Spirosoma rhododendri: one gene and its partner. The protein of the gene in region 1 interacts with the protein of each later gene in a pairwise test. Links are inferred from orthologs where the notes say so. Each region holds a gene or a part of one and is shown on either strand. Other genes may lie near its edges. The genes, in order: HH216_RS10025 and priA.

The links.
Region 2: the proteins of HH216_RS10025 (region 1) and priA interact in binary tests that used the Escherichia coli proteins (3 or more experiments, as listed by UniProt). The link is inferred for Spirosoma rhododendri from one-to-one orthologs.

The regions. Positions count from the first base shown.
Region 1 is NZ_CP051677.1:2,379,042-2,385,749, reverse strand. What follows is about bases 1,718-4,561. They hold HH216_RS10025 (single-stranded DNA-binding protein), read right to left. Parts: upstream 3,485-4,561; coding sequence 2,951-3,484; downstream 1,718-2,950. Other genes in these bases: mutY (A/G-specific adenine glycosylase), read right to left, coding at 3,557-4,561; gldE (gliding motility-associated protein GldE), read right to left, coding at 1,718-2,919. In the rest of the region: HH216_RS10040 (DUF3500 domain-containing protein), read right to left, coding at 1-225; HH216_RS10035 (LBF_2804 family protein), read left to right, coding at 461-1,507; more of gldE, read right to left, coding at 1,582-1,717; more of mutY, read right to left, coding at 4,562-4,645; HH216_RS10015 (HU family DNA-binding protein), read left to right, coding at 4,789-5,091; HH216_RS10010 (tetratricopeptide repeat protein), read left to right, coding at 5,115-5,966; HH216_RS10005 (Rne/Rng family ribonuclease), read left to right, coding at 6,316-6,708. UniProt on the Escherichia coli protein: Plays an important role in DNA replication, recombination and repair. Binds to ssDNA and to an array of partner proteins to recruit them to their sites of action during DNA metabolism. Acts as a sliding platform that migrates on DNA via reptation.
Region 2 is NZ_CP051677.1:1,056,993-1,064,017, reverse strand. What follows is about bases 1,359-4,519. They hold priA (replication restart helicase PriA), read left to right. Parts: upstream 1,359-1,756; coding sequence 1,757-4,282; downstream 4,283-4,519. Other genes in these bases: HH216_RS04145 (hypothetical protein), read right to left, coding at 4,360-4,519; HH216_RS04155 (Abi family protein), read left to right, coding at 1,359-1,650. Outside these bases: HH216_RS04160 (hypothetical protein), read left to right, coding at 1-595; more of HH216_RS04155, read left to right, coding at 754-1,358; more of HH216_RS04145, read right to left, coding at 4,520-5,130; HH216_RS04140 (ABA4-like family protein), read right to left, coding at 5,269-5,697; HH216_RS04135 (dipeptidase), read right to left, coding at 5,785-6,981.

The DNA of each region.
Region 1 (6,708 bases):
CATGATTTCTTCCGCTTTGCGATACCCGTCCTGGCTTAGGCAACGTTGAAGCAGTTTCCGGGCGGCCTGTTGCTGTTGGGCATTCATCGCCCGCAGGGGCAATCCTTTTCGTTCGCGAGGAATGTAATGCCAGTCAAACCGTTCTTCATCATCAAACCGGAACACAGTCTGTTGACGCTGTGCTGGTGTGAGCAGCCGAAGAAGAGCCTCAGCCTCTTCCTGCATGTCATTACGTAACCGTTCAGCCGCCTTTTGTTGCGCTAAACTGCTTTGGAAAGTCATCAGACTGATGCATATCCCGGCTACTACCAAACGAATTGCCTGCATGGCGAGTAAAAGACTTTTTTTTAATCAACAACCGATCTTATTCCGTAGTTAAAAGGGGACATCTGCCTCTGGCCTACCCACCATGTCAACACGGCCTCCTCAAGAATCTCCCGGCTTATTGGATCACCTCGCCATGCGCTATCTGCGTCGGGCGCTCGATGCGAGCCATCCGACCGATGAGCCATATGTACTGAGTGATGATGAGCTGTTTCTGACGCAACGCGCAGCCTACGCAACGCTATTCGCAAGCGGTTTTCTGGGCGTATTGACTGTATTACTATTTCAGTTGCCACAGTTTGCCTGGCCTGACTTCTTTGCGTCGACGGAGTTTCTCATCGCGGGCAAGCCGTTTGCCATACCCCTGATTACGATTTTGTATGCGGTGCTGGTACTTTATATCGCCGTCCATCTGACGACGGGTGTGAACCGATTTGGCGCGCGGGCCATTGCGCAAATCTGCCAGTTTCCCCGCCTGCACGACGCCCGTTACGAACACCATGTTGAGACAATGGCGCGGCTGGCCCGTTCAGGAAAGTCCGGGTTTCGGCCCTATTTCAATCTGAAAACTCATCTGGCCCGGTCCCGCTCCGGCTTGTTTGCTTATTTCCTGGCCAATCAGGCGGCTGGCTTCTTTGCCAGTACGATCGTTACAATTCTACTGATTCCGTATATACCCACATCAGCCGCAATCATCATCGGGTTAGTCGGTTACGTCAGCTGGCTCGTCTACAGTGTCAGACGGATACAGTTCGAGCTAAAAATCCGGATTCTGGCCCCACTGACCATTCGTAGTTTCGTCAACGAGTTGCGTGAGGAATGGCACACAAACAGTGAGTTTCAAACCGTCCTTACCGATGTTCTGAACTATGCGGGTATACTGCGCCGTCTGCACGTATACGCGCACCTGGTTCTGGTCGAAACGCTCACTGACCGCGTCAACGAAGCCATACTACCTCATTCGCCTGACGATTTTCTGCCGCAAATGGCCGCTATGCCGCCAGATATGCAGCGCAGTGTCGAGCGGCTACTTGTTTTCAGCCTGCTCATCGACGGTCGTTTCACGGCAAAAGAGCGCGCGCAGCTTCAGAAGCTACAGGACCATAAGCTGCTGACCTACTCACTGACGGACATCGGTGAGTTGCACAAGGATTATGTGGCAGGAAAAGGGCTCTGGCTATAATCGCCCGAAAATCAACGGATTTTCTACTGTCAGTCGATGCAGACAGGATTCACTGATTAGTTTCTCGAATTTTTTTATGCAGGTAGTGACTCCAGCTTGGTCACCCGAACAGCATTGATACGCTTATCGTCAGCTGACAGTACGAAGAACTTAAAGCCAGCGTATTCGGTCTCATCATCCGTTGTTGGCAGACGACCGAACAATTCGAGCAGCAAACCACCCAGCGATTCGCTATCCCCCTGAATTTCCTCGAATGTCGTGGCATCCACGTTCAACACGCGACAGACATCGGTCAAGGGCGTTTTTCCTTCAAACACAACCGTCCGATCGTCTTCGCGCTGATAGCCTTCCGGCGTCTCGTCGTCAAATTCGTCGTTGATGTCGCCAAAGATTTCTTCGATAATATCCTCCAGCGTCACCAATCCACGCGTACCACCATATTCGTCTACGACGACGGCCATATGCACCCGTTTCTTCTGAAAATCCTGTAGCAGATCGTCGACCTTTTTGTTCTCAGGAATGAAAAACACCGGCCGCATCAGCGACTGCCAATCAAACGAATCGTCGGCATGGATGTGGGGCAATAAATCTTTGATGTACACGATACCCTCCACCTGATCAAGCGATTCGCCATACACCGGCACCCGTGAATAACCAGACGCGTTGATCTGATCGATTAGTTCGAGGAAGGTAAGGTCGTTGCAAACGGCCGAAATATCGAGTCGGGAGCGCATTACCTGCCGGGCGGTCAGGTTGCTGAAATTAACGATTCCTTTCAGAATCTCCTTCTCTTCAGTAGTGGCCTCAGCCCCTGTCAACTCCACCGCCTGACTCAGCTCTTCGATCGACAGCTTGTACCCCCGCCGTTCGATTCGCTTGTCCACCTGATTGCTCAGATTGACCAGCATCACCGCCAACGGGCGAAAAATAGCCAGCCCAACAGAGGCCAGGGTGGCCGTCCGGCGCGCAACGCGCAGGTTATTCTGACTGGCGTATACTTTCGGTACTATCTCCCCGAAGAGTACAATCACCAGCGTCGTTAACGTCGTCACCCCGATCAGCAACCAGTTCGATCGATTAGCCGCCTGCGTGTATTCCCAGGTCAGAAAACTGATGATGACGACAACAGCAATGTTGATCAGGTTATTGAAGATTACCAGCGACGCCAGCAGCCGTTTGGGTCGTTCGAGCAGACCGGCTATTTGCTGATAGCCGGGTTCGTTGCTTTCCCGGCAGCGAACCCGATCGTCGGGTGATAATGAGAAAAAGGCGGCTTCGGAGGCAGAAACCAACCCAGCCAGCGTAATCAGCAGCAGAACGAGTGCCAGATACGGGCCATATAGAGCAAGATAGGTGCTCCAGCCTAAATCGGCCGAGAGCACCTGTCGAGAAAGCGGATCACCGGGGTCCATGTAACGTAAATCTTAGTAAGCAATACGGGGCTTAGAACGGCAAATCATCGTCGCCACCGTCAAAAGGAGCCGGTTCAGGGTGCCGCTGTTGCCGCGCGGGTTGAGCAGCGGGCTGTTGGCGCGGAGCGGGCTGCTGTGCAGCGGGCGCTTCCTGCTGACGGGGAGCGGCTTGCTGCGGGACTGCCTGCTGTTGACGCGGAGCTTCGTACTGATTGTCGCCACCGTTATCACTGTTGGGGCTACCCAGCAACTGCATGGTGTTGGCCCGAACGCGCAGGGAAGTCCGCTCTTTTCCTTCTTTATCGGTCCACAATTCTGTCCGCAAGCGACCTTCTACGTAAACCGAATTACCCTTCTTTAAATATTTCTCAGCCACTTTGGCCTGTTCGTTCCAGAGTTCAACGCGAAACCACTCCGTCTGTTCAACTTTCTCGCCGTTGCGGTTCGTGTATTTTTCCGTCGTCGCTACGTTGAATGTGGCCACAACGGCCCCACCATCGAGGTAGCGCACTTCCGGGTCGGCACCGAGGTTGCCGATAATGGTCATTTTATTCAAGCTTGCCATGTGCTTTTTCGCTTGTTTTGTTGGTAAAAATATGGGGGATTAGAACAGATAAAGATACTGAATCTTACGTGTTTATCCAAGCCCTTCGTTTAAATACGTGGTAATTAAAACCGGCTTCGGCAACCGATTTACTTCATCCGCTGAGTGCCAGTTAAACCCTGCCGGCAGTGCTACCGGTAGACCATCAGGCATATCGATCAGAAAGAACTGCCCCCTGATTCGCTGATGCGACAGTAACTGAGTAAGCGGTACTGCGCCCCCCGTTACCCGCCCCTGACTCACCAGCCCGACCACCTCTTCCGGCAGTACCAGATCCGTCAGCGCGTCAACCGGTTCGTCGGTTTCGATCAGCCAGAAGTCGTGCAGATTCTGCCAGATATCCCGGTCTGTACGCTCGCGCATTGCGAGTCGGTCGCCCTGCCGGAATACGAGGTAGTTAAAATAACGATCGCGAACAGGCGCTTTCTTCGCTTTCACCGGCAGCCGCATCTGCCGACCCGTCTGATACGCATTGCAGGATTGCTGGAGCGGGCATAACAGACAGTCGGGTGAAACAGGCGTACACTGAATAGCCCCGAACTCCATAATCGACTGATTATACGTTGCCGGGTCTTCGGCGTGCTGTATCAGCTGCTCAGCCAGCTTGGCAAACGTTTTTTTAGCTCCGGTCGTCGTAATATCTTCGGTGATGCCAAACACGCGGGCCAGCACCCGGTAGACGTTACCATCAACAACCGGCACACGTTCACCAAACGCAAACGAAGCCACCGCTGCCGCCGTATAAACGCCGATCCCTTTCAAAGTCAGCAAGCCGGCGAAGGTCGCCGGAAACTCAGCGCCCAGTTGATCGGTTATATAGCGGGCAGTCTGATGGAGATTTCGGGCGCGGGAGTAGTAGCCCAGCCCCTGCCAGAGTCGCAGGAGTTCACGCTCATCAGCATTGGCAAGGTCGGTAACGGTTGGGTAACTTTCCACAAACCGTTCGTAGTACGGTTTACCCTGTGCTACCCGGGTCTGCTGGAGAATAACCTCCGACAGCCAGATACGATATGGGTCACGTGTGTGTCGCCAGGGCAGGTCGCGTCGATGCCGTTCGTACCACCCTTCCAGGGTAGGTGCAAACGTTGCTTTTACGGCGTTAGCGTCTGATTGCCAATCCAAAATAAAACGGAAAATTGCAGCGTTGAGAGTAAAAACGAGCAGCCATTACTTTTTAAATAAAGCGGAAAGGCCTACCTTTGCGGTCTCATTTTTGACACCTGAATTTTTTCAACAACACAGTAAACGTTAAAGTTTAAGAAGTCGTGACGAAAGCAGACGTAATTGCAGAGATCGCCGATAAGACCGGAATTGATAAGGTTGAAGTGACAAACACACTGGAGACCTTTTTCACGGTGGTGAAGGACTCGCTGGCCGAGGGGGAGAATATCTATGTAAGAGGATTCGGCAGTTTCATCAATAAGAAAAGAGCGAAGAAAGTAGCCCGTAACATCTCGCAGAATAAAGCCATGATAATCGACGAACATTTTATCCCTAGCTTCAAGCCGGCTAAGGTGTTTGTCGAGCAGGTTAAAACCAGCGAAAAAACCAAGGAAACCGCCGAATAATCAACTCATTGTTGACTCGCTTTATGAATAAATACGTGCTGCTTGTTGTCGTGCTGGCGTCGCTCCTTACGGTGGGTTTATACACCCGTCCCAAGGTTGTTGTGCGCAACGAAAGCAAACAGCTTGGCTCGGCGAACCCGAGTGGCCGCGTAGCACCGGGAACCCAGCCCACGACATCTGGCGCAACGGTTGACCGGTCGGAGATTCATGAAGCACCGATGACGCCCGAACAGCAGCAACGTCTCGACGGGCTGCGGACGGCGTACCTGACGGCAGCAGCGCCCCAACGCGCCAAAGCAGCAGACGAACTCATTGATGCATTCCGGCAGGCAAGCCGCTATGACAGTGCAGCTCACTATGCGGGCCTGGTTGCGAAAGCGCAGCCTAGCGAACCGAATCTGCTTCGCGCGGGCGATCAGTATTTTGAAGCGTACACGTTCGCCGTTGATGAAGCCAAAACGGCAGCTTTAGGGCAGCAGACCAGGCAGTTCTATCAACAGGCACTCGACAAAAATCCGAATCTGCTGGCCGCCAAAGCCAATATGGCAATGACCTATGTCAATACCGACAACCCAATGCAGGGTATCGCCTTGCTACGGTCGGTGTTGCAGCAGGACCCTAATAATGAGCTTGCCCTGTTTAATCTGGGTATGCTTTCGATGCGGTCGGGCCAGTATGGTCGGGCGGTGGATCGGTTTCGTCAGATTCTGGTCAACAACCCAACCAGCCGGAAAGCTAAGTTTTACTTAGGTGTCAGTTTGGCCGAATCAGGTCAGAAAGCAGAAGCTAAGCAGGTACTCGCCGAAGTAAAGACCGGTGAGAAAGACCCGCAGATTTTAGCCGCGATTCACGAATACGAAGATCGGCTGAAGTAAACGAATGCAGTTGGCTGTTTGTAGCTGGCGGCATTGGATTAGGGGGCAGGCCGGGTGGCCTCCCGACATACACACAAACCATTAAACACTGTTTACACTATGCCTTGCGGTAAGAAACGGAAGCGGCACAAGATTGCCACTCACAAGCGGAAGAAACGGCTCAGAAAAAACCGGCACAAGAAAAAATAGTCTGCGGTATCCGGTCAGTCAGTTTTCGGCTGATTTCAGTTGATCGAAGACTAACGATACCGTATACGGCGCACTTATTTGGAGAAGCCTCGGCCGGTCTGCAAAGCCCGAACGTGGCTTCTTTTTTTATATATAGCCATCCTAACCGTTCATTCATCTTGTGAGTAATGAATTAGTTATCAGTTCGACTCAAAAAGGTGATCGGATTGCACTCTTGCAAAACAAGAGACTGCTGGAGTATCACGAAGAAGAGTTAGACAGCAGCTTTACTGTCGGCGACTTGTATCTGGGAACCGTCAAAAAACTTTCATCGGGCCTCAACGCGGCATTTGTCGACGTGGGTCACGAAAAAGACGGCTTTCTGCATTATCAGGACCTGGGTCCGAACATCAACTCGCTCAACAAATTTGTCAAAGACGTAATAGCCAAACGCGTCACCACAGGTCGGCTCGATACTGTTACCCTCGAACCGGCTATCGATAAAATCGGGAAAATCGATAAGGTACTGACCAAGAATAGCCCGATTCTGGTGCAGGTGGTTAAAGAACCCATC
Region 2 (7,025 bases), 1.3 Mb from region 1 along the record:
GGCGGGCCTGTTCTGGGAGGGCTGTAGTCATTATGTGGGGCGAATGCTGCGGCTGTTCGGCGTTACTCTGCTGTTTGTACTCGTCACGGGCATTATCTGGATCATCATCGGTATTCTGGTGGGTGGTGCTGTCAGCAGTGAATACAGCGAGCGGGAGGTGTTCGGCGTTAGCATACTGTTCTTCGGACTGTTCGCCGTCACGACTACGCTGCTGCTCTGCATCGGCGACTTCGCGAAAGTGTTGCTCTTCCGCGCCGACGCGCATGGAGCGTTCCGCGCGTTTGGGCAGGCCGGGCGGTTTGTTTTAGCTAATCCGCTCAGGACGTACGGCCCTTACCTGTTGTTTATTCTGATTGGAACGGGGTTTTTCGCGCTGTACTTCCTGCTGGAAAACATGCTGCCAGTCGACGGCTGGCTGATGATTGCCGTACTGTTCGTCATCCAGCAGGTGCTCATCGCCGTACGTGTCGGCTTGAAAGTTGGATGGCTTGGTACGGCTTACGGCATCGCGCAAACGCTACCCCAGCCTGCGGTACGGGTGCAGGAACCGCAGCCGATTCAACAGCCCATCCGCGAACAGCCCGACGAGTTGTAGGTCGCGTATCAGCCGCACGGATCGGCTACGAATATCCCCGTAGTAGTAGGGTAGCGATTTGTCTTTTACTGTTAATATGAATAACTTTGTATCAACATGCTCACCCCGCTTCCCTTCAGAACAGCGCGCTCAGGGTGAGCTTTTTATGTTTATAGGCCATGAGTAGAGTTGCTTATCGCAAACCGGCCCTTATCTATCAGGAGCAACTCGACCAACTAAAAAACCGGGGCTTACTCGTGCAGGATGATGCCAAAGCCATGCATTTATTGGCTCAGGTCAGTTACTACAGGCTAAGTGGCTATTGGTATCCACTCCTGTCTGACAAACGCACACATCAGTTTAAGCCGGGCTCAACGTTTGAAACGGCATTTCGGCTGTATTGCTTTGACCGGGAACTACGCAAACTGGTATCGGCGGAATTGGAAAAGATCGAAGTAGCTGTTCGGGCGCAGATGATCTACGTTCTCTCGCATACCTATGGCCCTTTCTGGTTTGCCGACCAAGCACTGTTCGCAAACGGAGTTACTCATGCGAAGACAATGGCCAGCCTTACAACTGAATATGGCCGGAGCGATGAGGAATTTATCAATGCTTTTCAGCAGAACTATACCGACCCGCTTCCCCCAAGCTGGATGCTACTTGAAATTGCATCGTTTGGCTCACTATCCATGCTCTACAAGAATCTTGTCGCAGGCCATGCCAAGCGGAGAATCGCTAACCAATTTGGTCTGGATGAAAAAACGTTCACATCTTGGCTGCACAGCATCGTTTACTTGCGAAATACATGTGCCCATCATGGCCGGTTGTGGAATCGGGCAATGAGCATTCAACCCCGGATTCCCCGAAAGCCCCAAAAGAAATGGCTGACCAGCCAAACAGTCAATAACGACCGTACTTATTTCGCGCTCTCGATGATTCTGTTTCTGCTACAAACAGTAAATCCAAAACATCGATTCCTGAAAAAATTGGATTCGTTGTTCAGCTCATATCCTGAGATCGATAAAGCGGCTATGGGGTTTGAAACAGGATGGCAGAAAGAACCGCTCTGGCAATAAGACTCCTGACGCAACCCCGGCACGCCTTTTTTGGAGCGGCTGGAATTCGCGGGACCGGCGCGGGGTTTTCTGTATATTTACCTGACGTACCGCCCGCACCCAACTTGTGGAAAACGCCGATCTCTCGCTCTTTTCAACCCTCGACACCGACGAAGTTACCGTCTTCGCCGACCTGATTCTGCCCATACCCGTTCCCCGGCTATTTACCTACCGCGTCCCGCGCGGCATGACCGATCTGCTGCGCATTGGTGCCCGCGTCATTGTACCGTTTGGCAAGAAAAACAGCCGCGTCCTGACCGCTATCGTCGCCAAACTGCACAACTCCCCCCCGACTGCCTATCAGGCCCGCTACATTAGCGAAGTGCTCGATGAATACCCGCTCGTGACCGGCTATCAGCTCGAACTGTTCCGGTGGATGGCCGAATACTACATGTGTACGATTGGCGAAGTAATGAACATTGCCCTGCCGTCGGGCCTGAAGATTTCGAGTCAGTCGAAGGTGCAGTACAACCCCGATTTCGACTATCCCGAACTGCTCACCGAGTTTGAAGCGGTGTTGCTTGTCGAACTCAAAAAACAACCCGCCCTCTCGTATGATGAACTTGGTCGGCTGGCGGGCGAAGGCACCAATGTACCGGCCCTGATTAAGTCGCTGGTGGGGAAACAGGCGGTAATCGTGTTTGAGGAAGTCAAGGAAAAGTACATCCCGAAGATGGTGCGCAAAATCCGGCTGCACCGCAACTACGAAGAACGGGAGCAACTACTGGTGCTGCTGCAACGGCTTGAAAAGCTGCCCAAGCAGCAGGAGGTGGTGATGCGCTACCTGAGCCACGTGCCGATGCAGCGCAACCCCGAACTGAACCAGAAAGGACTCGACAAAACAATTCTGAATCAGGATGATGAACTGTCGCAGTCATCGCTGGCGACGCTCGTCAAGAATCAGGTGTTCGAAACGTTTGAGGTGATTCAGCCGCGCTTCGCCGACGATCACGCGCCACAGGTGGAGATCCGCCTGACGGAGCATCAGCAGCGGGCGTCGGACTCGATCATGGCGCAGTTCGAGAGTCAGAATGTGGTGCTGTTGCACGGTATCACGGGCAGCGGTAAAACGGAGGTGTACATCAACCTCATTCAGCAAGCGCTGGCCGGTGGCTCGCAGGTGCTGTATCTGCTGCCCGAAATCGCCCTGACCACCCAGATCGTCGTGCGGTTGCAGCGCGTATTCGGTGACAAAATGGGCATCTACCACTCCAAATTTTCGGACAACGAACGCGTCGAAGTCTGGAAGGGCGTCGTGTCGGGGCGGTATCAGTTCGTGGTTGGCGTGCGCTCGTCGGTATTTCTGCCGTTCGACAATCTGGGGCTGGTGATCGTCGACGAAGAGCACGAAACGTCGTACAAGCAGCACGACCCCGCGCCCCGCTACCACGCCCGCGACGTAGCGATTATGCTGGCCCACTGGCAGCAGGCTAAGGTGCTGCTTGGCTCGGCCACGCCCGCGCTCGAAACCTACTATCAGGCGAAGCAGGGGCGGTATGGGCTGGTCGAACTGTTTAACCGCTTCGGCAACGCAACCCTGCCCGACATTCGGTTGGTCGATACGAAGCGGGAGAAGCAGCAGAAAAGCATGAAGCAGGAGTTTTCGTCGGTGCTGTTGGAGTCGCTGGGCGCCAATATGGATCGCCGGGAGCAAAGCATACTGTTTCAAAACCGGCGCGGCTATTCGCCCTACATGCAGTGCGAAGACTGCGACTGGACGGCTGAATGCGACAACTGTGCCGTTAGCCTGACCTACCACCAACGCGACGCCGAACTGCGCTGTCACTATTGCGGGCACAAAGAGCAGGTGCCGCGTACCTGCCCGGCCTGCGGCTCTACGAAGGTTAAAACGATTGGGTTTGGTACCGAAAAACTGGAAGATCAGCTCCAGATTTTCTTCCCCGACTCGAAAATACTGCGGATGGACCTCGACACGACCCGCGCCAAAAACGCCTACCAGCAGATCATTCAGGAGTTCGAGACGGGTGGCATCGATATTCTGGTCGGGACGCAGATGATTACCAAAGGACTCGACTTCGACAACGTCAGTCTGGTCGGTATTTTCGACGCCGACCGCCTAATTCGCTTCCCCGATTTCCGGGCTACCGAACGCTCGTTTCAGATGCTGACGCAGGTCAGCGGGCGGGCCGGGCGACGGGCGGGGCGGCAGGGTACGGTGCTGATTCAGACGGCCAACCCACAGCAGTCTATCTTGCAGAAAATCATCCAGAACGACTACATCGGCCTGTACGAAGAAGAGATTCAGGAGCGGCAGAATTTCAACTACCCGCCCTTCTGCCGCCTGATAAAACTGACCATCCGCCATACCGATAAGCGAATCAGTCAGCAGGCAGCCGACCGGCTCGCGGCCGAACTCACCGACGCCCTCGGTAGTAGCCGTGTCCTCGGTCCGGAAGAACCGCTGATCGAGCGCATCCGCAACCAGTTTCTGTTCGACATTCTGATCAAACTCGAACGCGACAAGGTGAACGTGAAAGCCGTGAAAGCCTACATTCAGGACCGCATCAACGATATTCTGACCGACAAAGGCTTACGGCAAGTCAGCATCGTCGCGGATGTCGATTGTTTGTGATCAGTATGGTCTCAAGCAGCATCCTTGCTGTTTACTTTCCTCAGCCAACAAACAGCAAGGATGCTGTTTGAGACAAGTTACAAACCCGCGATCAGCGGCCGACCGGCCAGGGCTTCAAGCAGCACCCAGCTAACGGCCCCGACGTAGACTATCGCGAACAGAACCGTCTGGAACGGGCGACGCGCGATGTAGTAGCCGAACAGGGGAATCAGTTGCAGGGCGTGCATCCCGAAAAAGTGAGCGATACGCAGGTCGCCGTGCTGCGTACTCCAGTTGATGCCCGGCAGGCCCGCCCCGCCGTCGGGTGCGCCTACCGTGTGGGCCAGCCGGGCCGCCATCATCCCACCCTCGAAGGCAAACACGATGAAAATCAGCATGCCCAGTCGAATACCCCACAGGTAGGTACCGCTTAACTCGTCGGGTCGCTGTAGCAGGAACAGTATAGCAATGTACAGCGTCCACAGTATGGCGATAGTGATAGCGACACCCATCAGCGAAAACAGGATGCCACCCGTTGCTGACTTTACGTTGAAGTGCGACAACTGACCCAAACCCGCCTTCACGACAACAACTACCAGTTCAAACGCCAGAATCAGCGTAATTGCCCACGAGTAAATCCGCACGCTTCGCTGCTGACGCAGATAACCCATCAGCCAACCCATCGTCCAGACAAAGATGCTGGATGACAAAAAAAACTTGACGGGTTTGACAAATGCATTGATACCCAGCACCTGCACATTGGTAATGAGCATCAGCCCCACGCAGACGACGGCACTGATTAAGCAAATCCAGCCAAACGCCGATAGGATGGGGTTGCGTTGTCTGAGCGTTGTAAAAAATGAGTTCATCGGTTCAACAGCTAGTGGTTGATCGTCCCCGGCAGCTTCCAGCTGTCGGAGCCGTCAGGCTAAATGGCCGGAGTTCTGTTAGCCGCTATCGCGGCTCCGACAGCTGGAAGCTGTCAGGGACATAGTTGCTCAGTACAGTCAGGTCAGAGCGCGTGTGCGAACGGTACGAATGATCCAGTAGAGCAGCAGCCCGACCGGCCCCAGCATAAAGCAGAAAAACAGCGGTACGATAACCAGCCAATGCGGTATTTGCCGGGCCTGTGCGTCGCGCACCACCACCGACCCCGCCACCAGATCGAACGCCAGGTAATGCACCCAGCCCGCCAGCATAACCCCGTCGCCCCCGTTGGCGAACAACGCTTTTATCCCCGCCAGCGAACCAAACGACCCAAAATCGACCGGTCCGCCCTGAAACAGATAGCTAACGTAAATGACAGCCAGGCAAACCGGAATCAGGTATGAATTCATCAGCCAGCGCGTCACCGACCAGCGCGGAGCCACCACCATTAGCAGCCACTGCGGCAGCACCAGCATATTTGCCAATTGGAAGACCTTTTCGGGAGACATAGAATTTTCAACACGGAGGCACAGAGAACACGGAGAAAAGTTACTCAAAAACGGCTTGGTTCTCTATGCGGCTAGTGTTGAGAAAAATTATTCCGCCTTCGCCTGTCCGAGTACGCGCAGCAGGTTGCCACCCCAGATTTTGGCGATGTCGGCTTCCGAGTACTTCCGGCGTACCAGTTCGGCGGTCAGGTTCTCGATCTGACTGACGTCTTCCAGGCCGTTGACACCCCCGCCCCCGTCGAAGTCCGAACCGATACCGACATGGTCGATACCTACCAGTTTGACGATGTGGTCGATATGGTTGGCTATGTCCGACAGGCTGGCCCGTTCGGGTGCAAATACCTTCGCCAGCGAATCACTTTCGGCCTGTAGGCGGGTCTCCATCTCCGGCGTCATCACCTTCCCGACCCGCGCCATACGTACTTTCGTCTTGGCCGCCCGAAACGCGTCCGACGGCTTTTTCAGGTAGTCGCTCACAAAATTGACTTGCACCACGCCCCCCTTTTTAGCAATGGCCCGAATCATATCGTCGGTCATGTTGCGGGGGAAATCGCAGAGGGCGCGGCAATTGGAGTGTGACGCAATAACGGGTGCTTTCGATAGCGCCAACGCATCGTAAAACGTGCTGTCGGCTACGTGCGATACGTCGATCAGCATTCCCAGCCGGTTCATTTCCGGCACAACCTGCTTACCAAAATCGCTTAGTCCGCCGTAAATCGGCCCATCGGGGTCGGTCGACGAATCGCCGATCAGGTTATTGGCGAAGTGCGTCAGCGTCATGTAGCGGCAACCCAGATCGTAGTACGTTTTCAGCATGGCCAGATCACTACCGACCGGGTAGCCGTTTTCCATCCCGATAAACACCGCCCGTTTGCCCGCCTTCTGAATCCGGTAGGCATCGGCCGGGGTCGTTGCCAGTTCGGCCAGATCGGGGTACTTCTTCAGCGCTTTGTGGATCAGGTCGAACTGGTTGAGCGCGTTGCGTTTCGCTTCGGCATGACCCTCCGGCGTACGCGGCCCCTGCGAGGTGTATACCGCAAAAAACATCGCATCCATACCACCCTGCTTCATCCGGGGGAAGTCGATCTGCGAATTGTCGCGTTTCGTGTCGTGCGCTACACCAACGTCGAAGCCCGGCTTCTGCATGTTAATCGGCGCATCGGCGTGGGTATCGAGCGTCAGTACGCGCTGATGAAGTTTCTGAACAGCCGGGGTCGGTTTGTCGGGCGTCTGCCCGTAAGCAACTGAATTCAGTAACAAAGCCGGTAAAACAAAGCGAAGCATAATCGATCAGGTTGTAAGTAGGAAGGGGTTATTGTCGAAACTAC